One region of the Shewanella inventionis genome, then DNA from elsewhere that is predicted to be linked to it. Evidence: predicted binding sites of a transcription regulator. Region 1 holds the regulator's gene; each other region holds the start of a gene.

Region 1 (7,637 bases):
ACCGGTAAACCTGAGTCTAATATGGCACGGTTAGCCAAAATCCATCTTTGTATTGAAGTAAAAGAAGAAGCTTGCCCACTTGGATTAGCGCCAACCTCCAGCACAACAGCCACCTTGGTTATGGGAGACGCATTAGCAATTACCTTGCTGCAGGCCAAAGGGTTTACCCGTGACGATTTTGCCCTATCTCATCCGGGTGGCGCATTAGGCCGTAAATTGCTATTAAAAGTTGAAGATATTATGCATCTCGGTGAGCGTTTGCCCATCGTAAGCGATGATATCTGCATTACTGAGGCGTTATATGAGATCTCTAAAAAAGGCTTAGGTATGACGGCCATCGTTGATAAATCCAACACCCTAGTGGGTATTTTTACCGATGGAGATTTACGACGCATCATAGATGCTGAAGTCAACTTACGCACCACCCCTATTTCGCAAGTCATGACCAAAAATTGTGTCACCAGTCCAAGCGGCATTTTAGCAGCACAAGCGCTGCAAATTATGGAAGCAAAAAATATTAACGGACTGATTGTCGTAAACCAACATCATCAACCTATCGGCGCACTCAATATGCTCGATATGGTTAAAGCAGGAGTTATTTAACCATGTCAGACACAATGATTCATCAAGGATTTTACGGCCCCATCAGCGACGATATTTGGCAACGTGCTAAAAAAATCAAACTGCTGATTTGCGATGTAGACGGCGTTTTTTCTGACGGCAGAATTTATTTAAGTAATGCAGGCGAAGAATTAAAAGCATTCCACACTCGTGATGGTTACGGCGTACGCTCCGCACTCACCAGCGGTATTCATGTTGCCGTGATCACAGGTCGTAAATCCAAAATTGTTGAAACCCGCATGACAGCTTTGGGTGTGCAACATATCTATCAGGGTATTGATAATAAATTTGAGCCATTTGAAGCATTATTGTCTTTATATAATGTCACGCCCGACGAAGTGGCCTACATTGGTGACGACATGGTTGATTTGCCAGTAATGAAAGCGGTGGGTCTTGCTGTTTGTGTTGCAGATGGTCACCCCTTTGTAAAACAACATTGCCATATGACCACCAGTATCAATGGTGGCCATGGCGCTCTGCGTGAGCTCACCGATCTACTCCTCCTCAGCCAAGACAAATTTGCTGGCGCCCATGGTATGAGTATATGAACAGAGTCACCATAGGGATTACTGCTTTTTTTGGCCTTGCACTTGCGCTGTACTGGCAAACACAAGTGAAACGTAGCGAAATGGATGCGATTCAAGTTGTGGGTGTCGAACGCCCAGACTTTATCGCTGATGACCTTAAAACGACCGAATTCAACGCGCAAGGTTTTATAGAAAGTAAAGTGACTGCAAAACACATGGAACACTACGCTTCGAGTGACATCACCCATTTTACAGAGCCAGTTTATTTAATTTACCCAGAAAATGGCAAAGCCCAATGGCAACTCAGCGCAGATAGAGGTCAATTAAATAAACAAACCAATCAGGTCAGCTTAGAAAATAATGTTATTATCGACGCCATAGATATCGAAGAGCCTTTACAGTCATTAACAACGCAAGCTGTCGCCCTTGATTTATCAACCATGATAGGCAGTTCACAAGATATGGTGTATATCAAAGGTAAAGGGTTTATGATTCAAGGTTTAGGCCTACATGCTGACTTGAATTCGCAAAAATTATCGCTACTAAGCCAAGTAGAAGGAACATATGAGTCACAATAAACGACATCGCGCCAATGCCGCTGTGCTATTGAGTGGTTTACTTTGTATGCTGAGCATGCCAGTAATGGCCAAACAAGGTGATCTAAAGCAAGAGCTAAAAATTGCTGCGGTGAGCCAGTCTGCCGACATTAAAAACAATCAAATCGTCTTTAACGGCCCAGTTACTGTTGTGCAAGGTACAATTAACATTAATGCCGATGAGCTACGCGCTTTTACACCAGAAAATAGCGCGTCAAAACGCCTAATCGCCACAGGCAAACCAGCAACGTTTTCTCAAGAATTAGATGATGGCAAAATCGGTACAGCCAGTGCTAACGAAATCAGCTATGACCTTGCCACAACCACGCTAACCCTAACCGGTAATGCTAAACTCGACCAAGCTGGCAGCCAGGTAACGGGCAACCTGATTAAATACAATATTAAAGCCCAGGAGCTCATCGCTGAAAGCACGGGTAAAGGCCAAGATCGTGTTATCACCATTATTCAGCCTGAAAACTTCCAAGACGAGTCAGCACCTAAACAAAAGCTGCCCGAGATCCCAGTTAACAAGCAGATTAAACCATGACCCAAATTACCCTAACCGCTGAAAACTTAGCCAAAAGCTACAAAGCTCGCCAAGTCGTAAAAGACGTAAGCTTAACTGTTAAAACGGGGCAAATAGTAGGTTTATTGGGCCCAAATGGCGCCGGTAAGACAACAACGTTTTATATGGTTGTTGGATTAGTTAAAAGCGATAAAGGCCGTATTTTAATCGATAACGATGATCTAACATCAGATCCAATGCACCTAAGAGCCCGCAAAGGTATTGGCTATTTACCGCAAGAAGCCAGTATTTTTCGTAAACTCACCGTGCATGACAATATCATGGCCGTGTTACAAACGCGCAAAGAACTCAGTAATGATGAGCGCATTGAGCAGCTTCAACACCTTCTTGAAGAGTTTCACATTACCCATATTCGCGACAGCCAGGGTATGTCGTTATCGGGTGGTGAGCGTCGGCGTGTAGAGATTGCCCGAGCATTGGCTGCCAACCCCAAATTTATTTTACTTGATGAGCCCTTTGCCGGTGTTGACCCTATCTCTGTTATCGACATTAAAAAAATTATTCAACAGCTTAAAAGCCGTGGTTTAGGGGTACTTATCACCGACCATAATGTGCGCGAAACACTTGACGTATGCGAGAGAGCTTACATTGTAAGTCAAGGAAATTTAATTGCAGAAGGCACACCTGATGAGATCTTGAGCAATCAACAAGTTCGAGCTGTGTACTTAGGTGAACAATTCAAGCTATAGTTAAGTGATAAGTCTTTTAACCTATCTAATTCATTGCGTTGAACGATACCGAAATAGCGTTATATGACACCGACGTATGTGGCAATCCACTACAGTTATCGAAATTATTATTTTTATGGAAATCATCTAGGGATAAGCGGTAAATGAAAGCGTCACTCCAACTTAAAATGGGTCAACACCTAACTATGACCCCTCAATTGCAGCAAGCCATTCGCTTGCTGCAATTATCTTCATTGGAGCTACAGCAAGAAATCCAACAAGCATTGGACTCAAACCCACTGCTTGAAATAGAAGATGAATTTTCTCAAGCCAAAGATCCATTAAAAGAAAGCCGAGATCAATCAGACACCGACTTCAGTGACAATAGCAATGTCAGTGTAGAAAAAGACACTTCAACCGTCGACACCACTGAATCTATCAGTAAAGAAACCATGGACGATCTCCCCATGGATACCACATGGGATGAAGTCTACACCGCATCACCCATGTCTGGTTCAGGCAGCGCCAGCATGCGTGACGACGATATGCCTTTTCAGGGTGAAACCACCGAAGGGTTATATGAACATTTAGAGTGGCAAAAAAACTTAACCCCGTTTTCAGACACCGACCTTGCCATTGCAACAGCCATCATTGATGCCATCGATGAACGCGGCTATCTCACCCAAAGTACAGAAGAAATACTAGAAGCAATGGGCGATGAAAGCATTGAACTTGACGAGGTACAAGCGGTACTGAAGCGGATCCAACATTTTGATCCCGTAGGTGTAGCTGCGCGCGATCTCAGTGAATGCCTACTCATTCAGCTAGCTCAATATGCCGACTCAACCCCACATATTGATAATGCGCGCATGCTTATCAAAGACTATTTAGATTTGATTGCTGGCCGCGATTTTAGGTTATTAATGCGTAAAACTCGTCTAAAAGAAGATGAACTACGCGATGCGATTACCCTCATTCAGTCACTTAATCCTCGTCCAGGGTTATTGATTACCGCAACTGAAGATGAATATGTCATCCCTGATGTCACCGTGTTTAAAAAGAACGGTCGTTGGGTTGTTGAATTAAATCCAGACAATATGCCCAAAATTGGTGTTAATCAACAATATGCGGCCATGGCACGTAGCAGCAAAAACCCGTCAGATACCCAATTTATTCGTGGGCATTTGCAAGAAGCAAAATGGTTTATCAAAAGCCTTGAAAGCCGAAATGATACCCTATTAAAAGTAGCCAATTGTATTGTGCAATTCCAACAAGGGTTTTTCGAATACGGCGAAGAAGCCATGAAACCCATGGTACTAAACGACATTGCAGAAGCAGTCGAAATGCACGAGTCGACCATTTCGCGTGTCACGACACAAAAATACATGCACACCCCACGAGGGTTATTTGAACTAAAATACTTTTTCTCCAGCCATGTCAGTACTGACGATGGTGGAGAGTGCTCATCAACAGCAATCCGCGCCTTTATTAAGAAGCTGGTCGCTGCAGAAAACCAGAAAAAACCACTTAGCGACAGCAAAATGGCAGAACTTCTGGCAGAACAGGGCATAAACGTTGCTCGTCGTACGATTGCAAAATACCGTGAGGCAATGCTAATCCCGCCCTCAAACCAACGTAAGAGTCTATAATTTTACTCAACAATGGAGATGTGTAATGCAAATCAATCTATCTGGGCATCATGTTGAAATAACCGAATCTTTACGAGAGTACGTTCAGGAAAAATTTTCAAAGCTTGAACGGCACTTCGATCAGATCAATAATGTTCACGTTGTGCTCAACGTAGAAAAGTTACAACAAAAAGCAGAAGCAAAAATCAGCCTAAAAGGCGGAGAAATTTTTGCCATGTCAGAACATACCGACATGTATGCAGCAATAGACGCCCTGATAGACAAGCTCGATCGTCAGGTAATTAAACACAAAGAGAAGTATACAAAACACTAACGATGGAACTTTGTACCATCCTGCAGCCGGAATGCACCACCTGTGCCACACCGGGCAGTAAGAAAAAGGTACTGGAACTTATCAGCGATATCGTCGCTGCCCAGTACCCGACCCTATCTTCGCAAGAGGTTTTTGAAAGTCTCCTCGCGCGGGAAAAAATGGGTAGCACAGGTATAGGCAATGGTATCGCGATACCTCATGGCCGATTGACAACAATCGATCACCCTATTGGCATTTTTATAAAATGTGAAGAGCCAATCCAGTTTGATGCTATCGATAAACAGCCTGTAGATATACTGTTTGCTTTGTTAGTGCCAGCCGATCAGTGCCAGCAACATTTAAGTACCTTGTCATCAATGGCGCAAAAGCTCAGCGACAAACAAGTACTAAAACAGCTTCGTAAAATCCACGACTCAACTGAACTCTATCAGGTAATCACCGCATGAAACTCGTCATCGTATCTGGGCGGTCTGGCTCAGGTAAATCTGTCGCCTTAAGAGTGCTAGAAGATTTAGGTTATTACTGTGTTGATAATCTCCCGTTGCCACTTATCGGCACGTTACTGGCGCAATTAAAAGGCAGTAATGACTTGGTGGCCATCAGTGTCGATGTTCGTAATATTGCTGAACAAGGCAAAGTGTTACAAGAGCAGCTGGCGATGCTACAACCTGATACCGAGATAACCAGTTTCTTTTTAAACTCCAGCGACAAAGTTTTACTTAAACGTTACAGTGAAACTCGCCGATTACACCCGCTATCAAAGAATCAAATTTCGCTTCAAGAAGCCATCAAGTTAGAAGGCCGCTTATTAGAACCTATCGCCAAAATTGTCGATCACTATGTTGATACATCTGCATTAAATATTTACGAGCTTAGTGACCAAGTAAGACAAATATTGCTTGGCAGTGTAGATAAAGAATTAGTGATTAATTTTGAGTCCTTTGGTTTTAAGCATGGTATGCCCACCGAGGCTGACTTTATGTTTGACGTGCGCTTTTTACCCAACCCACACTGGGAAATTGAACTAAGGCCTTTTACAGGTCTTGATGAGCCAGTACAAGAGTTTCTTGGACGTCAGCCGTTAGTTAATAAGTTTATTTGGCAAATCGAAAATTTATTCGAGACCTGGATGCCACACCTAGAGCGAAATAATCGCAGCTACTTAACGATTGCAATTGGCTGTACAGGCGGGCAACATAGGTCAGTTTATATTACCGATCAACTGGCAAAACGGTTCAGGCAAGGCAGTAAGCACACTGTTAATGCACGCCATAGAGAGCTAAATATTAACGAAAATAACCCTTAGCCCTCGCGGAGCAGCAACAATGTTAGAACGCCAAGTCACTATCTCAAATAAATTGGGTTTACATGCTCGTGCAGCGACAAAACTGGCCATGTTGGCCGCAGACTTCAACGCCCAAATCACATTAATCCAGGCAGATAAACAAGCCAGTGCAGCCAGTGTACTCGGGTTACTTATGCTAGAAAGCGGAATAGGTAAAATGATCACAGTGACAGCCACAGGCCCAGACGCAGAAGCCGCTTTAGACGCTGTGTGCAACCTAATTAACGACAAGTTCGACGAATGTTGCTAAAGCCAAACGCTAAAACCATTAAGTGCTTATTGCGTGGTAAGTTTAACCTCATGATATATAAGGTTAGTATGATTAACTTAATAAAGCCTGTGGTATAAATAAACAAAGATCTTTTATGTTAAGCGGGTTCCAATTCGCACATCTTATACCATCAGGCTAAATAAGTGATCAGAGATGGCGTAGGGAAAATCGCTTAGAATAAGGCATAATTTGCAGCTAGTTAGTTGTTCTACCTTCAAAATTTCTAACGACGCTATAAGCGATGTTAACCAGTAAGAATGATCACACTCTTGTGCTGATTGATATTGGTCGTTCACCAGTAATATTGCCTATGCAAGCAATACAGCGTCATTTCTAAGCCCGCAATCTCTAAGCTCACATTATCTAAGCCCGTAATCTCTAAGCCCGCAATCTCTAAGCTCGCATTACCTAAGCTCACATTATCTAAGCCCGCAATCTCTGAAAACGTCCTTATATTGTCATTAACGTGACCTTTTATTGCCATAAATACCAGCCATACTGCCCCCTCAATTGATACCAATACTTTGTGGTTAATCGATCTGCTCACCAAATTAGTGCAAATGCACCAATTAAATCAGAGGTCAATTTACCCAAAAACACGCAAAAATCAGTAAGCAATTGATATTAATCAATAAAAATATTTTAAAAAAGTTGGCACGAGCTTTTCATATAGAGCTATATACCTACTAAGTAGTAGTTTGTTTTTTAAGCGGTCCATTGTCAGTTGTAGGAGAAAGCGATGAATAAAATAAACCTAGGTAAAAATATCCAATCAGCAAATCACATCGTTGCCAAGCTGGTTGAACAATGCCGTCAAAACATTTTTTTCTTAGCGCATCTTGGTTGCAGCCAATGGGACGAAGTTGAAACTCGTTCGAACAAGTATAAATAAAGCGTAAGGAATGAATCGTATGAATACTTCAACTGCCAGACAATACCCAGCAGACTTTCAACATCAAGTCATCAACGAAGTTAAAGTGCACAATCGCCTGTTATCTGACGTTGCCAAACAATATGGTGTTTCTGCTAAAACAGTTTACAAATGGGTCAAATATAGCGAA
Region 2 (7,637 bases), 2.0 Mb from region 1:
TCTAGAGCGTGACTGCGTCACTGCTAGGGCGCTTCGCTGCTAGGTGCTAGGGCGTGACTTCGTCACTGCTAGGGCGCTGCGCTGCTAGATTCTAGAAGGACGAAGTCCGCTCTCTGGCGAGCCTGCGAGTTCCTAGAACCTAGAACCTAGAACCTAGAAGGACGAAGTCCGCTCTCAGGCGAGCTTGCGAGTTCCTAGACCCTAGCCCCTAGAACCTAGAAGGACGAAGTCCGCTCTCCGGCGAGCTTGCGAGTTCCTAGCCCCTAGCCCCTAGAACCTAGAAGGACGAAGTCCGCTCTCTGGCGAGCCTGCGAGTTCCTAGCCCCTAGAATCTAAACTCGCCTCCGCTTTTTTGATTTGATAAACTGCCCTAAACGCCAATCAATAAGAAATATGATGAGAATAGATCCTAATATCAGCCTAGTTTACAGCACCGACAAAGGTCGTATCGACGAGCCTAAAACACAAGCCGAAGTGCCTACCTGTGATGGTATTGTGCGTATTCATAAAGACACTAAAGGCAGAAAAGGCAAGGGCGTTAGTGTTATCAAAGGTCTAGGGTTAGACGAAAAGGCATTAAAAGAGTTAGCCCAAAAAATTAAGAAACAATGCGGCTGTGGTGGTACAGTGAAAGACTTCAACATTGAAGTGCAAACAGACAACCGTGAACTTGTTAAATCCATATTAGAGAAATTGAATTTCACCGTGAAATTAGCGGGTGGATAAACGCTAACAACACGACTTGGGAGATCATATGGATAGCTTAAAAGATCATTTTTTAATTGCCATGCCGTCGTTAGACGACACATTCTTTGAACGTTCAGTGATTTATATTTGTGAACACGATGACAAAGGTGCAATGGGCATAATGATTAACCGCCCTATAGGCGTTGATGTTGAAGGGCTGCTCGAGCAAATGGATCTCAATCCTTCACCAGAACTGATGTTCGCAATTAATGACGAGGTTTTAGTCGGCGGCCCAGTGTCACCAGATCGCGGCTTTGTATTACACACGCCCCAAAAAAATTGGATCAATAGCGTTACAATCAGTGACTATTCAATGCTCACCTCGTCTCGCGACATTTTAACCTCGATTGCAGCCGGTAATCCGCCCGAAAATTTTATTATCGCTTTAGGCTATGCTGGCTGGGGTAAAGATCAACTAGAACAAGAACTCGCAGACAATACCTGGTTAACCATTAAAGCCACCCCAGAATTACTGTTTAACGTAGATTATGAGCAAATCTGGCAAAGCGCGACCCAATCTTTAGGCTTCGACTTTTGGCAAATGTCGACTCAAGTTGGTCATGCTTAATGATAGTATCGCTGCGCAGCTAGGTTCTAGGTAGTAGGTTCTAGGGCGTGACTGCGTCACTTCGAGGGCGCTGCGCTGCTAGGTGCTAGGACGCTACACTGCTCGACTACGTCGTTCCGGTAGCGCTGTTAAAGCCGGAACCCAGATGTTGCTTTAAGGCTTAAAAGCAAAATCAAAAGAAACACCTGGATCCCTGATAAAAGATCTCAGGGATGACAACCGGAATGAATTTAAAACCTAGAAGGACGCTTCGCTGCTCGACTACGTCGTTCCGGTGACGCTGTTTAAGCCGGAACCCAGGTGTTAGCTTTTAGGCTTTAATGGTTAAAACAAAATCAAAAGAAACACCTGGATCCCTGATAAAAGATCTCAGGGATGACAACAAGGGTAGATTTAGAACCCTTGTAGGACGCTGTGCTGCTGGGGCGTGACTTCGTCACTTCGAGGGCGCTGCGCTTCTAGATTCTAGAAGGACGAAGTCCGCTCTCAGGCGAGCTTGCGAGTTCCTCGAACCTAGAACCTAGAACCTAGAACCTAGAACCTAGAAGGACGAAGTCCGCTCTCTGGCGAGCCTGCGAGTTCCTAGAACCTAGAACCTAGAACCTAGAAGGACGAAGTCCGCTCTCAGGCGAGCCTGCGAGCTCCTAGCCCCTAAAAACAAAACAAAGAGAAATACATGCAACCACAAACGGTATTAGGGTTTGACTATGGCACCAAAAGTATTGGTGTCGCAATCGGTCAGGCTATTACGGCCAGCGCAACGCCTCTGTTGTCACTTAAAGCTGTTGACGGTATTCCTAATTGGGACGATATCGAAAAACTGCTCAAAGAATGGCAACCCGATCTAGTCGTAGTGGGATTACCACTAAATATGGATGGCACAGAACAAGAAATGACCCAAAGAGCGCGCAAGTTTGCTAACCGAATAAATGGCCGCTTCGGTGTTAAAATTGCCACACAAGACGAACGCCTCACCACTGCAGACGCTAAAGCAAGATTATTTGAGTTAGGGGGCTTTAAAGCACTGACTAAAGGGCAGGTTGACGCGGTTTCTGCCGTGCTGATCATTGAAAGTTATTTTGAAAACCAATTTTAAAACTTACACAGCCACTTGAACCTTGTCACTTTTATCACGTCTGCTAAGGCCTTATTTACGTCGTCCCGGCAATGCTTTTGAGCCGGGATCCAGCTGTTATCTTTTAAGAGCAAACACCTGGTTCCGTCCCGGTAACGCTTATAAAGCCGGAATAACAGCACTCGAGGACGGCAAAGAAGTACACTCGTAGCATGCCACTTGCCACTTGCACTTACACTTACACTTGCCACTAGTCACTTTTATCACGTCTGCTAAGGCCTTATTTACGTCGTCCCGGCAATGTTTTTGAGCCGGGATCCAGCTGTTATCTTTTAAGAGCAAATACCTGGATCCGTCCCGGTAAGGCTTATAAAGCCGGGATAACAGCACTCGAGGACGGCAAAGAAGTACACTCGTAGCATGTCACTTGCACTTGTCACTTGTCACTTGTAACTCGTAACTTGCCACTTGCACTTACACAGCCACTTGAACCTTGTCACTTTTATCACGTCTGCTAAGGCCTTATTTACGTCGTCCCGGCAATGCTTTTGAGCCGGGATCCAGCTGTTATCTTTTAAGAGCAAACACCTGGAACCGTCCCGGTAACGCTTATAAAGCCGGGATAACAGCACTCGAGGACGGCAAAGAAGTACACTCGTAGCATGCCACTTGCCACTTGCTACCCTTAAATTGCACCAAAATGGTGCGATCTGCATAAAACCTTGCACGTATGTAACTCATCAGCGCACTAAAAAATTATTCTTCACGTTAAGTTTGCTCAAATAAAAAGCTATAAATTTCAATGCTTAATAAGTCGATTGAACCATTTTTGGGCAATGCATACTGCACTGGCACATTTTCTGAATCAGTTAATTACCAATAAAACAAAAGGTGGCAGCATTATTTTCACCCTTGTTTTATCCCGTATTAATATTAAAGGGACTCTATATGACCAGCAGACCATTGATTTTTACTGACATAGACGGAACATTACTCGACCACTTCGATTACAGTTTTAACCATGCCATTGAGGTCATCGAAGCGCTTAATGAGCGTCATATCCCTATTATTGCCAATACCAGCAAAACCTTTGCCGAAATGGAAAAACTACAACAAACCATTGGGATTAACTCTCCCTTTATTTCAGAAAATGGCGCCGTTATTTATATTCCAATAGGTTATTTCAATGAGCAGCCAGAAGGGACTTTTGAGCAAGGGTATTACTGGGTAAAAGAGTTTTGTCCGCCTCGCCAGCACTGGCTTGATTTATTAGCTCAACAAGCCGTTGAGTTTGAAGATGAATACATCGGCTTTTCATCCTTTAGCGTTGAAGAATTGTGTGAAGTTACCGATCTTGCGCCAGACAAAGCGCGCCTTGCTTTAGTTAGGCATTATTCAGAGCCTTTGTTATGGCAAGGCGATGAAGCGCGTAAACAAGAATTTATCGATTATATGACCTCATTAGGCGCCCACATGTTACAAGGCGGGCGTTTTTTGCACATAGGCGGTGAAAGCGACAAAGGCAAAGCCATGAACTGGCTGGCGCAAGTTTATGCCAAGCAATATCAAACCCCAGTCACCACCATTGCACTCGGTGACAGCGGCAACGACAGTGCAATGCTAGAAGCGGCCGATATCGCTATTCAAATTAAATCACCCACTCATGAGTTCCCAGTACTTAACAAAAAGCAAACCATAAAAAGCCAGGCATACGGTCCTAAAGGCTGGGCCGAATGCATCACCGCAACATTACTCACGTCAACACTGGCCACACCAGCAAAACCAATGACTGTAGGAGGCGTATAACATGGCTGATTTTTATCAAAACGGCACCATCACCACAATGCACAACTTAACTCGTCGTACCCACGACGAACTAGAGCAAGACTTAATTAAGTTTGCAAAAACTCGCCCATTAGGGCTCATTCTACCGTCGCTGTATTCAGAGTTAGAAGGCGATGCATTAAAAGGCATAGTTGCTAACCTTAAAGACGTGCCGTACCTGTCTGAAATTGTTATCGGCCTTGACCGAGCAGACGAAGCACAATACAAGCATGCATTGAGTTTTTTTGGCGAATTACCCCAACATCACCGTATTTTATGGAACGACGGCCCACGCTTAAAAGCACTAGATGCAAAATTACAAAAGCTAGGGCTAGCACCAACCGAGCTAGGGAAAGGGCGAAATGTGTGGTACTGCATGGGTTACATTTTAGCCTCGGGCAAATCAGAGTCGGTTGCCTTGCACGACTGCGATATCGTCACTTATGAAAAATCATTACTGGCAAGATTGCTTTACCCGGTCGCTAATCCGCAATTTAACTACGCATTTAGTAAAGGTTACTACGCCAGATTATCCGACGGTAAAATTAACGGCCGAGTGTCACGTTTATTAGTCACCCCGCTGATTAAAGCGCTAAAAAAAGTGGTGGGATATAACGAATACCTCGAATACATGGACAGCTTTCGTTATCCATTAGCTGGAGAGTTTTCGTTTAGGCGCGATGTGCTTACCGATCTTCGCATTCCAAGTGATTGGGGTTTAGAAATTGGCGTACTGTCAGAAATGCAGCGTAACTATGCCCACAATCGCATTTGTCAGGTGGATATTGCCGACAATTACGACCACAAGCATCAAGATTTATCGCTCGACAACGAAGAAGCCGGTTTATCTAAAATGTCGATTGATATTACCAAGGCATTTTTCCGTAAATTAGCCACCCAAGGCGAAACCTTCAGCACAGAATCATTTCGTACCTTAAAAGCAACCTATTACCGAGTTGCCCTCGATTATGTTGAAACTTACCATAATGATGCTTTAATGAATGGACTCACAACCGACATTCACCTAGAAGAAAAAGCCGTAGAAATGTTTGCTCAAAATATCGTTACCGCAGGGCAGCGCTTTTTAGACAACCCCATGGAAACGCCATTTATGCCAACATGGAGCCGAGTGGTAAGCGCCATGCCTGATGTGTTAGAGCAACTTAAAGCCGCTGTTGAGGCAGACAACGCAGAGTTTAGCTAATACCAATCAGCACAAAAATGCCGATCATTCTTATTGGTTAACAACGCAATATCTGATCACTTATTTCTCCTGATGGTATAAGGACACCTATTTATGTCATTAATGGATGGTTTACAACAAAAGCTGCAACAACAACTTGAGTGTATTTATAAAGACATTGCTCTCGACACACCCATAAATACATTAGCTGAACGGCTCATCGAAATCATGAGAATCACCGAGTTTAGCCAAGTACCAGAGCCATTTGCTAACCACTGGTCAGAAAAAGACACCATAATGATCACCTATGGCGACAGTGTTGTGCAGCAAGGTGAGCGCCCACTCACAACCTTGTCACAGTTTATCGACAGTTATGTGGGCTGCATAAACGGTGCGCATATTTTGCCTTTTTTCCCTTACAGTTCAGACGACGGTTTTGCCGTAATAGACTACTCAACCGTTAACGAGAGTCTAGGCGACTGGGCCGACATCAGTGCCATAGCCAGTAAACGCCGTTTAATGTCAGATTTAGTGATAAATCACTGCTCAAGCCGCAGTTTATGGTTTGAAAATTTTTGCAAAGGTGAAGGGCCAGGCCATGATTATTTTTTTACGGCAAACTTAACAGATGATTTAACTGAAGTCGTACGGCCCCGAACCTCAGCATTATTAAGACCCACAGAAACCCCCAGTGGCACTCAATATGTGTGGTCTACCTTCAGTCATGATCAGGTTGATTTCGATTTTAGAAACCCCAACGTCCTTATCGAGTTTGTCAGTATTATTCGACAATATTTAGATGCAGGAGTGAGTATTTTTAGGCTCGATGCCGTTGCATTTTTATGGAAAATTGTAGGCACAAAATCCATTAATTTACCGCAAACCCACGAGGTCATCCGCTTACTGCGCACCTTAATTGAACACGCGCAAAACGACGCCATGATCATCACCGAAACTAATATCCCCAACACACAAAATTTAACATATTTTGGTAACGCCAACGAAGCCCACTGCATATATAACTTTTCACTGCCGCCATTGCTCATTAATACCCTAATAACCGGCAGCTGCTTATACTTAAAACGTTGGTTAATGAGCATGCCGCCAGCGCAAGATGGCACCACCTATTTTAACTTTATCGCCTCCCACGACGGCATAGGCTTACGCCCAGCTGAAGGGTTATTAGACGATGATGAAATACAAACACTCGTCGATACCATGAAGCAATTTGGCGGCCAAATATCCGCCCGCACCACCGAAACCGGTGAGCAAAAGCCCTACGAAATGAACATCGCCTTATACGATGCTCTGCAAGGTACCACCAAAGGCAAAGACTTATGGGGCATGCAAAGATACCTGTGCGCACATACCATTATGTTGGCACTCGAAGGGATCCCAGGAATATACATCCACAGCTTATTAGGCACTCGTAACGACTACGAAAAACTGGCTAATACCTCACATAACAGAGCCATCAATCGTCATCGCTGGGATTTAGACAGTTTAAAACAACAGCTAAGCGACGCCCAAAGTACCCACAGCCAGGTGTTATCAGCCATGACAAGGCTCATCAATATACGCACTCAACAAATAGCATTTCATCCAAATGCCACCCAATTTACCCTACATCTAGGGCTGCAACTGTTTGGCTTTTGGCGTCAAAGCCGTAATCGAAAACAAAGTATTTTTTGTATCAGTAACGTGTCAGATCAAGTCACCGATCTACCCATCAATGAGCTTAACCTAGTCATATCAGAATACTGGGTCGATTTGCTCACCGGCAACCAAATAGAAGACATCACCCAAACCATACAACTCCAGCCATACCAAACAGTGTGGATCAGTAATAAAGCCTAGTCGATGCGAGGTTCTAGGAACTAGGGCGTGACTTCGTCACTACGAGGGCGCTGCGCTGCTAGGTTCTAGGGCGTGACTTCGTCACTGCTAGGGCGCTTCGCTGCTAGGTTCTAGGGCGTGACTTCGTCACTGCTAGGGCGCTTCGCTGCTAGGTGCTAGACTCTCTAGCGAGCCTGCGAGTTCCTAGTACATAAACCCGTAAGCACAGCGTTCTGTAATCCGTAAGCCGTCAACGGTTTTAAGACTTACAAAAACACCTGGATCCCTGATAAAAGATCTCAGGGATGACAACAAGGGTAGATTTAGAACCTAGAAGGGCTCTGCGCTGCTCGACTACGTCGTTCCGGTAACGCTGTTAAAGCCGGAACCCAGGTGTTGCTTTA
Region 3 (7,637 bases), 800 kb from region 1:
CTGCTCTGTCATTTTACCTGCGGCAAAAAAGCCTACTACAGGCAAAATGCCGATGACAATTGCAGTTAATAACGGACGATGAAGCGCAAAATGCAAGCTGGCGGTAAAGGCCTGGCTGATACGTGGAAAAGCCATTCCTTGTTGATACCATGCGCTTGGTTTTTCACTGCGGCTAAAACGACCCGCAAGGCCAGCAATAATCGTGTGAGAAATTATATAAGAGCCAAGCAGGGCAAACATAACCGAAATAGCAATGCCGCCCACAAACTCACCGGCAGCACCTGGCATTAATACAATGGGAGCAAAAGCCAGCATGGTGGTGATGGTTGAGCCCGCTAAAGGTAGCCATAAATGGTGTAAGGTTTTAGTGACGGCCTCAAGTTTCGTCATGCCTTGTTGGCGCCGCTGGGCAATGGCATCGACGATGACGATTGCGTTATCGACCATAATGCCTAAGGCCACGACTAAACCTGTTACCGACATTTGGTGAATAGGCAGCCCGGTATATTTCATACAGGTTAGGGTAAACAATGCTGTTAACGGTAGTGATATTGCAACAATTACGGCATTGCGCAGCCCTAAAGTAAGCATTAATACCACAAGGATTATAATAAAACCTTGCAGTAAGTTAACCACTAAATCACCCAATCTATCTTGAGTATAACCTTGCTGATCAAACAGCCATTGCACCTTAATATTGGCGGGTAAATTGACAGAGAATTGCTCAATCGTGCGGTTAACTTGTTGTTGCCATATATCAACTCGGTTGTTGTCGAGCATACGCGCAGAAACCAGTATACCTTGTTGGCTATCGATTAAGGCGACGCTGCCTGCCGGGGTTTTGCTTTGGCGAGTAATAGTTGCAACATCGCCAAGGCGAATAATTTGCCCATATTCATCAACTTTTAACGGCACTTGCCTGATGCGGTGCTGCGAGTCAAGTTCGCCAGACACTTCAACTAGGGCTCTAAATTGGCTGTTATTAATTTCGCCTGCTGAAATTTTACTGTCTGCATTTGATAAAATGGCAGCAATACTGGCAGGTGTGAGATGAAGCTGGCTAATTTTATTGCCGTCCAGCTCTACGAGTATTTCTTCTTCTGGTGCGCCATAGAGTTTGGCAAAGTCAGTGCCGGTTAATAGGCGTAAGCGGCTTTGTAACTCTTTGGCGTAGCGATTGAGAATATCGGCTCTAACAGGTGAGTCATCAGCCCACACAAGCCCTAAAATGGCAGTGCTAGCGTAACCTAGTTGATCATCTAAAATGCCATTTTGAGCCGCATCGGGTAGCAAGTATTTGCTGTCTGCAAGCAAATCGCGCGCGCGCGACCAAACCGGATCTGTATCTGTAACCGTATCTTTTAATTCGAGCTGAATAACTGAAATACCAGGTCTTGAAGTCGATTGAACCAGTTTTAAATCTTCTAAACGACGTAATTGGTTTTCGAGCACCTCGGTCACTAGTGCTTCAACCCTTTCGGCAGATGCGCCTGGATATTGAGTAATAACAGAAGCAAAACGGTTGGTAATGTGCGGGTCTTCAGTGCGCGGCAGGCTCGATATCGCCCCAAGCCCCGCAACGATTAACAGTGCGATAAATAAACTGGTTAAACGACCATTTTCAAGAAACGCTTTAATCATAGCGCCTCCCCACGAGTATTTTGTGCCAATATCACATTTTGGCCAACAACGACTTTATGTAGCCCATCTACGACGATTTGCTCGTTAGCTTGTATTGCGCCTTTAATAAATGCCTGCTGTTCATTTGTGTAAATGATTTCAACATCTCTGCGTTCAATTTTATAAAGTGGTGCATCATCTTTTACTACAACATACACATTCCAAAGACCTCTCACGCCATCGGTTAATGCTGACATTGGTACCCAATAACCTGCTACGAAATGATCTTGCTGATAAACCAAATAAGCAATTTCACCATTGATTGCCCTTGCTGATTCAGGCAGTTGGATCCTCAGTTGCACTGTGCGGCTTGTTGGGTTTACCTCGGCGCTTATCCCGGCAATTTGAGCGGTAAACGTTTGCTTGCCAACGCGCACATCGACATGTTGCTGCGCCGTTAATTGCTGGGCAATATCGACTGGCACACCAATGTAGGCGACAGGTTGACTACTACCCACTAAATTAAACACTGCACTGCCAAGGGCTATTACTTCACCTAGGTTGTGATAGCGCTGACTAATCACACCATCAAATGGGGCGACTAAGGTTGATTTTTCAATTTTTAATTTTGCCGCAGTTAAGCTGGCTTCAATGCGTTTTTGATTGGCTTGTAAGCTAATAACCTGTTGTTGGGTTTCATCGAGTTGCTGCGCCGACACATAGTTTTGCGTTTTTAACTTTTGTGTGCGTGCTAAGGTGCTTTTTGCCAAGTCGATATCTGCTTGAGTTTGTAACAGGCTTGCTTCGAGTTGTTGTTTTTCGGCAATTAACAAGTCGGTGTCTAATTGCGCTAAAAGTTGGTCTTTTTTGACCACATCCCCGCTATCTACGGCAATACTATTGAGTTTACCCGCCAGTTCAAAACCAATGCCAGTGGTGTTTGCTGAGCGAATTGTGCCAGTATAAGTTTGTATTTTTTGGTAACGATCATTAAGCACTAATGGCTGAGTTAAAACCGATTGATACTCAACGGTTTGCGAATGTTCTTTAACTTCAGAGCCACAACCATTTAATGCGAAGATACTGATCCCGATAACCCAGAATCTAAGGCGTTGCGCAAGTGTGCTAACTGCAAACATAATTATTCCTTTAAAACTATATCTAATCAGGTGATGACTCATCTCGCGCTCTGCTTAAGGTGTTACCTGTAACCATACCGTAAGATGTAATTTATTTGTTAACTAGACTCGGTAGTCTAATTTTATAAAACTAGACTGACTAGTCTATTTTTGGGTATTATGAATTAATGATATCGAAAAATATCGATGCTGAACTTTGCAATAGGGTTAACCTACGGATTTCACATGACAGAAAATACTTCAGGCATAAATAATGATGAACAGGCCAACTTAAGTCGCAGTGAGCAAAAGCGAATGCAAGTGCTTGAGTCGGCAATGGAATTGTTTTGCCAAAAAGGCTTTCCACTTACCAGCATGGATGAGGTGGCTAAACATGCGGGGGTTTCCAAACAAACTGTGTACTCGCATTTTGGCTCTAAAGATGATTTATTTGTTGCAGCCATTGACTCTAAATGTGTTGTACATCAGCTCACTGGTGATATTTTAACTGATGCTCGTGATCCCCAAAGGGTGATATTACTATTTGCCAAACAATTTGGTGAGTTAATTGTGAGCAAAGACACCATGACAGTATTTAAAACCTGTGTCGCACAAGCCGATACCCACCCAGAGGTGTCTAAATTGTTTTACGACGCAGGGCCAAAGCACATATTGGGATTAATTCGTGATTACCTTACCAAGGTGAATCAACATGGCCAATATTACTTCGAAAATCCACACGACAGTGCTGTAAGGCTGTGTTTAATGTTATTTGGCGAGCTTAAGTTACGCCTTGAACTTGCGTTAGAAACCGAGCATTTATTGTTAAGCAGGCCGCAATATCTACAAGATACCGCAGAGATGTTCTTGCGGGCGCATAAGGTTGCAATAAAATAATGCATAAGATTTGAACTGAAGTATTACTTAATTAGTATTGGTTCAGACAGTTTATGCTACACACCATATTATTTCGAAAGGATGCACATGATTATGACGTCTTTTAACGGCTCTAACTTTACGCGCAATACACTGAGTTTATCGATTAAATCGTTATTATTAATCCCAGGGCTATTACTCAGCCAACAGGCCTTAGCTGCACCTGAACGTTCGCCATTTTCGCTGACTGTTGCGCGTACTTCTGCGGTTACGGCTAATGTGGGGCAGGGGGATGAAAATCAATTACAGCGAGATGCGTGGAAAACCAGTTTTTCAGCAGCCATGCCGTTAAATAGACAATGGTCAATTGGCGCCAGTGTCGGCTACGATAACCATGATTACGACTGGCGTATTAACCAGGCAACGCCGTTACGTTTAAGCGAACAGGATTGGTCAACCGTACATCAATACAGTGCCGGGCTATCATTAACTTACCGGCCAGATAATCACTGGATGTTTATAGTTGCTCCTAAATTGCAATATGCCTATGCCGATACCGCCTCATCGTCAAATGCGCAAAGCTACGGTGTTGTTGCATCGGGCATGTACCGTTTTAACTCAGGTAATATGCTTGGGTTAGGCGTGGCTTATTTGAATGACATTTCAGAAGTACGCACCGTACCTTACTTAGCCGTGCGCTGGCAAATCAACGACAAGTTAGTGCTAGCTAACCCGTCTCAAGCCGGTTTTAGTGGCCCAGCAGGTTTAGAACTGAGTTATCAATATAAGCCTGATATTGATTTTGGTATTGGTAGCTCAAAACGAACTGAACGCTTTTTAATTGCCGATGATGATCAAACCATCGAGATTGACGAATGGGTGGGCTTTGTTCGTGTAGGCTGGAAAGCGACCGACAATGTGAGTGTCAATGCTTATGCCGGTTACTATTTTGGCGGCGAAATGGAGCTTAGTGAACCCGATGTTACCGAAGACATTGAAAACCAAGCCGCGTTTGGGCTAGCGTTTAAATTAGCTTTTTAAATTAATGTGTTAAGCTATATTTAGTCCAGCTTATAAAATAAAAAATGCCGCTGACATCAGCGGCATTTTATCAATCATATGCTTTAAAAATAAGTGACGTCTTTAACCCGTTTAGGGCGATTTTGTTGTTCGTACAATTGCCACACTTGCTTAAAGTCTAACGCTAACTCAGTGACATAAAACTCACCAGAAGGATAGGTTTTCACCACTTTCGCACCGCGAATAATACCACTCACGCTTGACTTAACATTATCGTCAGTTAATAACCACTCACTGACATCGCTATTCGCTGAAATTTTTTGGCCGTAAACTTGCTCAGCCAATTCACGATAGGCTGCAATTTTAGACGCCTGCATTGCCATTAAAATACGGTGCGATGGTTCAGGGCTTGGTTGAGTGGCTAATGGGGCATAACCTACCGCCGTTAAAGTCGGGAAGGATGTTGGCGCCTCCGTTTCCCACTGCACATATTTATCTTTACTCACACAGCCACTGAGTAACACCAACATCATTGTTAATATGAGTGTCCTCATAGCTTTTCTCCTAATACGGTATAACGGCTGTCGCCTTTTTTCTCATGACGGTATAACAAGCCATCACGAGACTCGATAATTTCAGACTCTTGTAAATATCCAGATAAACTCGACGCCGCAACAAAAGATTGCACTGCAGATAGCACACGGTTATTGGTTACGTTAACCACCCGACCATTAAACACTATACCTTCAGGGGTCATGGTCATTGTAGACACTAATACATGTGACACGGGCAGATCTGATGGCAATAATTCCCAATTACGGCTTAACATAAATTCGCCTTGCTCAGTTGCACGCAAACTGATGGCAACATTCATATCAACTAAATTAAATTCATGCGCATGAAACGCCGCCAATAAACCTTGCTGTAATTGTAAGGCTAGCTCATTGGTCGCATTTAAATTATTAGCCAGTACCGGAGTTGTGATCAGCAGGGGTTGATCAGGCCGTAAGGCGTCATTTTGTAAAACTAATTCATTGACCAGTTTTTCGGCCCACACATTAATTTGGCCTTTTGGCGCTAATCCAGCGGCTTGAATATCGTAAACCAACTGATCATGATAGACATCGTTTTCATCAGCCACTTTGACGTATTTACCGTTATTGTTAAACGCTAAATTATTTGCCGGGTTAGGCGTTTGGCTACATGCTGCGATAGTCAGCATCGCAAACACTGCCGTAGTGGGGATAAGCCTATTAATCATGATGATTCCTTAAAGAGTGTCGCCGGTGCTCGCGATAGCATGTCGGGCGTAAAAGCCGAAAATACCCAACGGCTCTGTTAGTTATAATGCGCCACGACCAAGCCGCTATTAAGCTATAAACCTTTATCGGCACTGGGCTAAAAAGCTTTACTAGATTTAACCAACAAACAAAGCACTCAGCAGTGGCGCAATTTTTGCTTACTAAATTATATCGCGTCAGTTGATTCATTTTATATGCTAAAAGAAGGCAAAACTGACGACTTTTTGACATTAGGATATCGTATGCCGGCGCCAATTTACTTTAAAAAACCTGTTACCAGCCAACACAAGCTAGCCCTTGTCGTGTTGATATTGATGAGTTTATTTCAGGTGCCTGCCGCTTTGGCTGAGCAGGTTGAAGTCACTGGCAGGGCTAAAATTGTCAATGGCGATATCGATAAAGCCCGCGAAGATGCAATCAGTCAGGCGTTAAATTATGCCAGCTTAAAGGCTGGAGTTAATTTTTCGAGCGAGCAGTCAATCGACCAGGGGCGGCTCACTCAAGACACCTTTCAAATGCAGCGCATGGGCACAGCAAACAATGTTGAATTAATGAGTGAAATGATCAGCCAGAACACCATTACAGTGGTGTTACAGCTAGAGTTAGCAGAACCCGAACCTAATGCTCAATGCAAAAGCCAATTATTAAAAGCTTCAATTATGTTGCCGCAATCTTACCTGCAAGAACGAGAACAACTGCGCTATGGGCAATTAGCTAATTTCGAACAGCAAATAACGCTGCAATTGGGCAAAGTGATTAACTCACAATCTCGACATAGCTTTGCTCGCGTCCATGCCGATGAAAAAATTGATAACACCAACCAGCTTGTTAACTTCAGGGGGTATCGCATTCCCACATGGTTAGGTGAAATTACAGAAAGTCAGTATATATTGCAGCCAGATATTATTGATATTTCAACAGAGCCAGCAGAAAGTCGGTTTTTTGGTTTGAGTGAAGACTATCCACAAAGGCAGTTTATGATAAAAATGACGCTTTACCATGCGATTAGTGGCGAAGTGGTCTGGACCGAAACCTTTACCACATCAGCGCCGTGGGAATTTGAAAAACAAGAAGTGGTATCACCAGCTAATCAACGCTTTTGGCGTTCATCTTATGGCCAGGCCATTAGTGAGATCTTTCAGCAAAGTGTGTTAACGCTTGATAACCAGTTAAATTGCAGACCATTATTAGGGCAAATAATAGCAAGGCAAGGGGACAGATTAATCATTAATCTTGGTCGTAAAAATGGTGTAAAAATGGGTGATAAGTTCCAAATTGTGCTGCAAAAAAATATCCCCGATCGCCTAAACACTATGCGCCCCATCGCCAGTAAAAGTCGTGCAAGTGTAGTAATAGAGCAAGTTAGCGAAGACAGCGCAACAGCTGTATTTGAAGGAATCGATGCAGCAGATAATATTCAAGTGAACGATATTGCGATTAAAAACTAATCATCAATAATATCTAAGTGAGTTTAGCAGACCATTAACGCCGTTTTAAGCTGAAGATGTGGTAAATATTATCCGTATACGTCATTAACTCGGCTAAGATTTAAGCAATTAAATTTAAAGGCTTTAAATCAATTTTAAACTCAGTATAATCACAGGGTCTCTCTATAGCTCAACAGGATAGAGCAGCCGCCTCCTAAGCGGCCGATCGGGGTTCGAGTCCCTGTGGGGAGACCATAACACCTATTTTTATATTT
Region 4 (7,637 bases), 920 kb from region 1:
GACTGAGCATTCAATCCATTGAGTCATCCTTGCTGCGTCCTGCGGTCCTATCCATTTATCCTTGTGTCGCTTGCGCTCCACCCATCCTTGATTCGGTTATCCATTTACCGAGCTTATGCCGAGTTCCGTGGGCGTGTCCTGTGCATCATCCTTGAAATTCTGTACTAACTATCTACTTTAGCAATTGATCGACTTTAGCAATTAGTTTCAGCTCTCAAGCAAACTCAATTTATTTCTCATCCTAAGAAAACCGGTTAATCATTTGCTTTCAATGAGTACATTCTATCTAAAAAGTGCTACGTGAAAAGTCACTGAAAACGACTGAAACAAATATTTCACATATCAAAAAACAACCAATAAATAGTAAGCCTTTGTTATAAATAAAGTTAAGCCTCAATCCAATGATCATCACTGACAAATTGAGATAAGATGGCTTACAGCTTTGTAGGATAAAGCTCACACAACAATAAGACAGTTAGCGCTAAAGCACTATTTTTTACCAAGCACTTTTCGCCATAGTCGCTTCAACATTTGTCCATACATTACCCAATCACCCCACAAACTATAAAGTGGATAAGTAAACGTGGCAGGCCGATTTTTCTCAAATATAAAATGTCCTAACCAGGCGAAACCATAACCCACCACAGGTAACAGGAGTAATTGCCACCATTGCTGATTAATGAACGTATTGACAATAATGACTAAAATAATCGTGCTGCCGACATAATGAAGTTTTCGACAAACGGGATCTTGATGTTGTGACAAATAAAACGGATAAAACTCAGCAAATGATGAAAAACGTTTGGCTTGCATTACCTTGTCCTTTTAAAAAGTAAAAATGGGTGCCTAACACTGAAGGTTATTTTTCGCATAAAACAAAACTTCACCATGTACACCGCCAATATTAATCTCAGCAATACTAATAAAACCTTGTGCCATAAAAGCTGAGTGGTGATGGCTATTATTCACAAATACCCCCATCCCTTCTAAATTTGGTTGCTCATCGCACCAACTTAGTACTGCTTGAATTAATTTTGTACCATAGCCTTTTTTTTGCTCCGCAGGGGACAAAGCAATAAACTGCAAAATTCCGCACTTATTTGAAGGCAGGTGCTCAAGAATACATGTTTCCTTTTCCATTAATTTTTGTGTTGATTTCCAGCCAGTGCCCAACACCATTTTTAAGCGCCAATGCCAATAGCGCGCCTCCCCTAATGGGACTTGCTGAGTGATCACACACGCCACCCCAATTAATCGTTCTTGATCAAATAAGCCAATAAGGGGTTGTTCTTGTTGCCACAAATCATTGAGTTCTTCTCGAATGGCAGCACGAAGTTTTTGTTCATACTGTTGGGTATCTTGCTGGCCTAATGCTTCAATAAAATAGGCATCATCATGATAAGCGTTATAAATAATTGAAGCAGCCACACGTAAGTCTTCTGCAGTTAAATACACTGCTCGCAGGGTGTCCAAGGTAGTGTTATCCATTATTGTTATTCCTTGTATTATGACCATCAACCTTAACTTACCAAGTTAACAAGATTGAAACAATCTACAAGTTCTGTTTACCTTACCTCTCTTTATCGAAGAGTTCTTTTGCAATTTTTGCGTTGAAGATTAATACTGGAACAATTGCAATGTGTCACATAGGGAGTAGTGAGAATGGATACCACAGAAAATGATTTAGGCCATTTATTTAAGCAACTCGGATTAGGTTACACACAACAAGAAATTGATAGCTTTGTCAGCCGCAATAAAGTGAACAAAGATACCCTATTAATTGATGCCGACTGCTGGAACCACAGCCAACGAGCTTTTTTAAAAGAGGCATTAAACGAAGACGCCCAATGGTCTGAAATTATCGACCAATTGGACGTAATGATGAGAGCTTAAGGTCAATATAAACTATGACTAACAGCGGTTTATATTTGAGCGACTGCGGTGTCACCCCAGCCAACTAAGACGTTGTTTTTAAAAACCACTGGGGTGCACTCATCTTTAGTGGTTTTGCCATCACCTTTTGCCCACTGAGTGCGATAAAATAACACTTTTATCGCTTGTGGATTGTCAGTTGACTCTGCTTTTGTATAGGCTTCACTAAAATCAGCTGTACCCATCAAGGTCACGACCTGTTCGCTCGTCATGCCCAGCGCTAAATTAGCTAACAAAGCGCGATTTTTATCTTGTTGTTCTTGCCAATACTCGTGGCTTTTAGCTGATTCATGATCGCCAACGCTGATAACACATCCGCTTAAACCTAAAGAGAGTACTGCCACTACACTTGCCGTGATAAGTTTTGATTTCATGTTGCATCCTTTTTGTTAAAATATAATCCGCATTGTGATGTGCTTAAAGCTAGAATCATGCCAAAACTTAAAGCATTGAAATTATTGTATTTTAATTTTAAGCTCAGGAGCAGTAGTGATTCTTACTACAAAAAATTAAGGAATTTAACCAACAATGAGTCCTATTGAACAAGTGTTAGCCGCAGCGAAGTCCATTGCTATCAATGGCCACACACCCAGTTTGGCCTTAATCAAAAATCGTTTAGGTAGCCGTTTTCCAATGCCGGTTTTAATCCAGGGACTACAGCAATTTAAAGCATTACCAAAATCTGAATGGCAAAATTTACCTGAACTTGCTGATATTCCAGCGCCAGCCACTCAAGGTAATGAACTCGACAGCCCTGTAGCGCAATTACAGCAGCAAGTCGACACCATGGCGCAACTAATTAACCAGCTAACATGCCGAATTACCGAGCTTGAACAACAGTTCAGCCAACATATCCCAACAACCCCAAATATTAAGGCTGAATAGCGTATGTTTGTGTTTGAACTTCGCTTTGAGTGTTTTGCCGACACCACAATCGATGCAGCCGAAAAAGCCATTAATGGATTACTTGAGGCACTACGCGCTAATGGACAAATTTTGGGGCGTGAGTTTGCCGTCGCGTTTAACGATGGTGAATTTAAAGTTCGACTACTCTTGCCCGAAAAAATCAGTTTATCTAATCGGTTCAATAGTCCTTGGGTTAAATCAGCACTTAAAGGATTAACTCAAGCGAAACTTCTCGCGCCAAGAGAGAAACTCATCGGTCAGGACATTAACTCAGAAGTCAGTAATATTGAGCCGCCTTCTTGGCAGTTACTCTACACCAGTTACGTTCACATGTGCTCGCCACTTCGCAGTGGTGATAACCTTTTGCCTATTCCACTTTATCGATTACCCGCCACCTTTAATGGCGATCATAAGCAGATAATAAAATGGCAATCTGAATGGCAAGCCTGTGATGAAATACAAATGGCAGCAGCCACTAAAGCAGAGTTTGCCGCATTGGATGAAATAACTCGCACCGATAGTGATTTATTTAGACGTGGTTGGGACTTACGCGGACGAGTTGAGTACTTAACGAAAGTGCCTACATACTACTATTTATATCGTGTAGGTGGAGAATCATTGCAAACAGAGCTCAATCGCCCTTGCCCGAGATGCGGCTCAAAAGATTGGAAACTAGATCAGCCACTATTAGACATGTTTCACTTTCGCTGCGAGCCATGCCGCATTGTGTCTAATATATCCTGGGATCACCAGTAAAGACCTAACGAGCTTAAGTGTTAATAAAAACTCATTGCATTGAAGTACCGGTCGTTGGTACTTCAATCGCTAAGAGGTTACTTTTTACGTAACAAATAATCCCACATGGTATTAATGCGTTGCCAAATACCAGGGTGTTCCACAATAGGTGTATGCTCTTCAACAGGCTTTTGCGGCGGTTTAATCATGGGCGAAATAATCTGTAAAAACTCAGATAACGACTCAGCTAATTTTGTACCTTGCTTTTCATCTGGAATTTCAATCCACACACTGCCATCGTCATTATTAACGGTAAGCATTTCATCGCCCTCACCTAGCACGCCAATAAACCAGGTTGCGGGTTGTTTTAGCTTTTGTTTCATAATCAAATGGCCAATCACATTTTGTTGCAAATTTTCAAAGTCATCTTGATTCCAAACTTGTAATAATTCACCATCACCAAACGAGGCTGTAAACTGTAATGGAGCTGAAAAATACTGACCATAAAATGCATGGATATCTGGGTGTAATTGAATATTTAATGCATGTTCCACATTGCTAAAATCTGCCAAGACTTCACGTTTCATCGGTTGCCAGAATACGGTATCGTCAACGCCTGAATTTAACGTCCCTTGAATACATATTGAATCTTCGCCCAAAGGATAATAGCGCGGAAACTCAGACAGAGTATCTTGATAAGATTTAAGATATTTTTTTATGAAGCAATCTAATGCAGATGAACAAGACACTTAAGCCACTCGTAGTTTATAATAAAACCATATTTTGACACGGAAACCGATTAGATGACACACAATCACGACCCTTATAGTGATGCTCAAGCACTTAAAGGCCTAACTTTAGGCCATGCTACGTCTTATAAAGCTGAGTATGACGCATCATTGCTGCAAGGGGTTCCACGTAAACTTAATCGAGATGCAATTCAATTAAGTGGTGATCTCCCATTCCATGGCACTGACATTTGGACAGGTTATGAATTATCTTGGTTAAACGCCAAAGGTAAGCCAGTTGTCGCATTGTTAGAAGTACAACTCGATATTAACAGCGCAAACCTTATTGAGTCTAAATCGTTTAAATTGTACTTAAATAGCTTCAACCAAACTAAGTTTGATAGCGTTGAAGATGTGCAAGACACATTAAGCCGCGATTTAACCGCTTGTGCAGAAGGTGAAGTGACAGTGAAGGTTATTGAGCCTAAACACTTTAACCTAGAGCGAATTGTTGACCTTCCCGGCACCTGCATTGACGATTTAGACATTGAAGTGACCGAATACGATTTTAATCCAGATCATTTAGTGGGCAGCACAGATCCTGACAAAAATGTCGCTGAAACATTAAACTCTAATTTATTAAAATCTAACTGCCTAATCACCTCGCAACCCGACTGGGGCAGTGTGATGATCCGTTATCAAGGGCCTAAGATTGATCGTGAAAAACTGCTGCGCTATTTAATTTCTTTCCGCCAGCATAATGAGTTTCACGAGCAATGCGTTGAGCGAATTTTTGTCGACTTAAAAAAATACTGCCAATGCACTAAATTAACAGTTTATGCTCGCTACACTCGCCGCGGCGGTTTAGACATTAACCCATACCGCAGTGACTTTGAAAACCCGCCAGAATCTAACCGTCTCGCCAGACAGTAATTAACCTCAGTTCAGGTTAATCAGTTTTTACGGTGACAAAGAATAAAAGGCCAATCAATAGATTGGTCTTTTTGCTACATCGTGACAACACAATTAGCTGTATTACGTTCTTGCAGAAAATAAATCATCGAGGGTTAATTGCATACAAGATAATGTATTGTATATGCTGTGAGCTTGCACAGCAGCTGAAGAAAAAACCAAGTTAGCCGAGCCCAACGTTATAGAAAAACGGTATTCATTATCCAACCGGCCCAATAGCGTTTGCCAATAATAATCAGATGCCATGGTGTCTTGGTTATCCGTAAAATTCAGCTGAATGGGTTTAAACATCTCAATTAGCCTAGTACTTTTGTTTGCTCGTTTTAACTTTGCATCACAGCATACCGCTTGACTAAAATCTACCGAAAATGACTTAAGTGATAAGGCCAGCCCCAAACCCCGCGCTTTAATATAAGACTCTTTAACCGCCCATAAATCAAAGAAACGTTGCCGTTGTAGCTCAATGGGTAGCTGCAATAACGTGTCGGTTTCGGCTTGAGTGAAATAATGATGTAAAATCGGCACAATATCGGTACTGCTGCGCTCACGCTCAATATCCACACCAAAAAACATGCCACTCGTCAGTGCAGGAGCGTCGCTAATACTATATTGACTGGCTTCAATAACACCAATCATTAACCATTTGCCACTGTGGCTTAAATTGAAATGTAATCCCGTTGACGCAAATAACTCATCGCTTAATGCAGGCTTACCTTTGGCACCATAAGTAAATTGCCATTGGGCGGGAGCCACATCGCTGTGACGTGACAATATGGCCCTTAAAGCCAGGCGAACCTGAAGCGCATTGTGTCGAGATGACTGGCTTTTATAACGCTCAACTTTAGCCACTTCATCAGGGCTTAACCAACCAAGGGCTAAGCCCATGTCAAAGTCTGCAGACGTTAACTCTGCATTGAGAGGAATAAAATAGACATGTAGATCATCAGCAGTATGCAAAGTATTTACAGCGTTATGAATAGACATTAAAACAACAAAACTCAATTAATCAATAACAAACAATAATAGTGTTAACCTACCTTAAACGCCTAAGATCAGCGAGTATTTTGTCTGTAAACCACTTATTTCCACCCAAACTGTTGCCGATTGATGTCATTTAATCAACAATCAGCGCTACCGTCTTACAGGAGACAATTGATTCATGGGTAAATTTAGTGCTGTTATTGTCATCATATTGTTTGCATTCAATTCGCATTTGGCATTCGCTGACTGGCATAAAAAGAGTTTTCATGTCATGGGTACCCTCGCCCACGTTGAATTTTGGCTAGACGATGATGCAGCTCAAGCAACGGCAGATGAACTCATTGTGGCCGTTGAACAAGAGATGCAGCGTATAGATCAAACCATGAGCCCTTATATTGCCACTAGCGCACTGAGCGTGATTAACCGGGATGCGGCAACTCGCCCTGTTATTGTTAGTCAGGAATTGTTTGATTTACTTATCGATGCCCAGGATATCGCCAAATTAACCCAAGGCATGTTTGACATAACCTATGCTTCAGTAGGTTATCAATATGACTACCGTAAACACCTAAAACCCGACCAAGCAGCAATCAATAAAGCGTTGCCAGCCATAAATTATCACGCCATCACATTAGATAAATCGAATATCTCGGTAAGCTTTACTCACCCTGATGTAAAAATTGATTTAGGTGGAATTGCCAAAGGCCATGCGGTTAAAAACTGTATCGCCATTCTTAAAAAAGCCGGCATTGAGCATGCACTTATTAGCGCTGGCGGCGACACCACACTGCTAGGTGATCGCATGGGCCGCCCGTGGTTTGTGGGTATAAAACACCCACGCGCAGAAGACAAAACCGCGGTGCAGTTACCACTTAGCAACGAATCGATATCCACATCAGGCGACTATGAACGTTACTTTATTGAAGATGGCGTGCGTTTTCATCACATTATTAATCCTAAAACCGGCGACTCCGCCCGCAATGTGGTGAGCGTATCAATTATTGGTAAAAACCCAACTTACGTAGACGCCCTCTCCACCGCCATTTTTGTGATGGGATTACAACAAGGTATGGCGTTAATCAATGAGTTACCTGAATACGAAGCCATTATTATCGATAACCAACAAACCTTGCATGTATCGACGGGATTACAGCAAGATTGATGCTATAGCTCTGAGCAAACTTTGCGAGAAAACTTTGCCATATATTACTTTTAACCAGCTGGAGTAGGTGGTCATGTATTACTCCCCGATAACCAGCCAGCAACGCAGAGATTAAGTCTCGAGCATACAAGGATGTGCTTGCAGCGTGTCACTGAAGAGTTTGATCTCGAGGTGATTCAACCGCATCCATAAACTAATATTTAGCAACACATCAATCCGAT

What was found. The regulator sigma-54, encoded in region 1, starts transcription at its own class of promoters, with help from an activator protein. The targets are predictions, from matches to a motif close to GTTGGCACGNNNNTNGNNT.
Region 2: K8B83_RS17870 (HAD-IIB family hydrolase) is a predicted target of sigma-54. The motif match lies at 3,238-3,256, and genes of this name have one in related genera.
Region 3: K8B83_RS08975 (flagellar assembly protein FlgT) is a predicted target of sigma-54. The motif match lies at 6,077-6,095, and genes of this name have one in related genera.
Region 4: K8B83_RS09510 (DUF3192 domain-containing protein) is a predicted target of sigma-54. The motif match lies at 2,353-2,371, and genes of this name have one in related genera.

Annotation. Positions count from the first base shown of each region.
Region 1 covers NZ_CP082926.1:1,184,551-1,192,187, reverse strand. Annotated here, with positions in the region: gene K8B83_RS05480 (KpsF/GutQ family sugar-phosphate isomerase) at 1-603, shown strand, start outside; gene kdsC (3-deoxy-manno-octulosonate-8-phosphatase KdsC) at 618-1,169, shown strand; gene lptC (LPS export ABC transporter periplasmic protein LptC) at 1,166-1,726, shown strand; gene lptA (lipopolysaccharide transport periplasmic protein LptA) at 1,713-2,291, shown strand; gene lptB (LPS export ABC transporter ATP-binding protein) at 2,288-3,019, shown strand; gene K8B83_RS05455 (RNA polymerase factor sigma-54) at 3,163-4,647, shown strand; gene hpf (ribosome hibernation promoting factor) at 4,673-4,960, shown strand; gene ptsN (PTS IIA-like nitrogen regulatory protein PtsN) at 4,963-5,406, shown strand; gene rapZ (RNase adapter RapZ) at 5,403-6,266, shown strand; gene K8B83_RS05435 (HPr family phosphocarrier protein) at 6,286-6,555, shown strand; gene K8B83_RS05430 (hypothetical protein) at 6,869-7,060, opposite strand; gene K8B83_RS05425 (hypothetical protein) at 7,316-7,468, shown strand; gene K8B83_RS05420 (transposase) at 7,488-7,637, shown strand, end outside.
Region 2 covers NZ_CP082926.1:4,006,129-4,013,765, reverse strand. Annotated here, with positions in the region: gene yciH (stress response translation initiation inhibitor YciH) at 397-726, shown strand; gene K8B83_RS17880 (YqgE/AlgH family protein) at 755-1,315, shown strand; gene ruvX (Holliday junction resolvase RuvX) at 1,992-2,411, shown strand; gene K8B83_RS17870 (HAD-IIB family hydrolase) at 3,339-4,196, shown strand; gene K8B83_RS17865 (glycosyltransferase family protein) at 4,198-5,418, shown strand; gene K8B83_RS17860 (sugar phosphorylase) at 5,512-7,254, shown strand.
Region 3 covers NZ_CP082926.1:1,981,730-1,989,366, forward strand. Annotated here, with positions in the region: gene K8B83_RS08945 (efflux RND transporter permease subunit) at 1-1,641, opposite strand, end outside; gene K8B83_RS08950 (efflux RND transporter periplasmic adaptor subunit) at 1,638-2,759, opposite strand; gene K8B83_RS08955 (TetR/AcrR family transcriptional regulator) at 2,985-3,635, shown strand; gene K8B83_RS08960 (TonB-dependent receptor) at 3,729-4,655, shown strand; gene K8B83_RS08965 (LPP20 family lipoprotein) at 4,739-5,188, opposite strand; gene K8B83_RS08970 (FlgO family outer membrane protein) at 5,185-5,895, opposite strand; gene K8B83_RS08975 (flagellar assembly protein FlgT) at 6,178-7,383, shown strand; tRNA gene K8B83_RS08980 (tRNA-Arg) at 7,542-7,617, shown strand.
Region 4 covers NZ_CP082926.1:2,108,258-2,115,894, reverse strand. Annotated here, with positions in the region: gene K8B83_RS09525 (DUF962 domain-containing protein) at 490-813, opposite strand; gene K8B83_RS09520 (GNAT family N-acetyltransferase) at 847-1,488, opposite strand; gene K8B83_RS09515 (DUF2789 domain-containing protein) at 1,663-1,893, shown strand; gene K8B83_RS09510 (DUF3192 domain-containing protein) at 1,923-2,306, opposite strand; gene K8B83_RS09505 (hypothetical protein) at 2,461-2,817, shown strand; gene K8B83_RS09500 (Zn-ribbon-containing protein) at 2,821-3,594, shown strand; gene syd (SecY-interacting protein) at 3,672-4,322, opposite strand; gene queF (NADPH-dependent 7-cyano-7-deazaguanine reductase QueF) at 4,377-5,234, shown strand; gene K8B83_RS21695 (4'-phosphopantetheinyl transferase family protein) at 5,337-6,257, opposite strand; gene K8B83_RS09480 (FAD:protein FMN transferase) at 6,433-7,416, shown strand.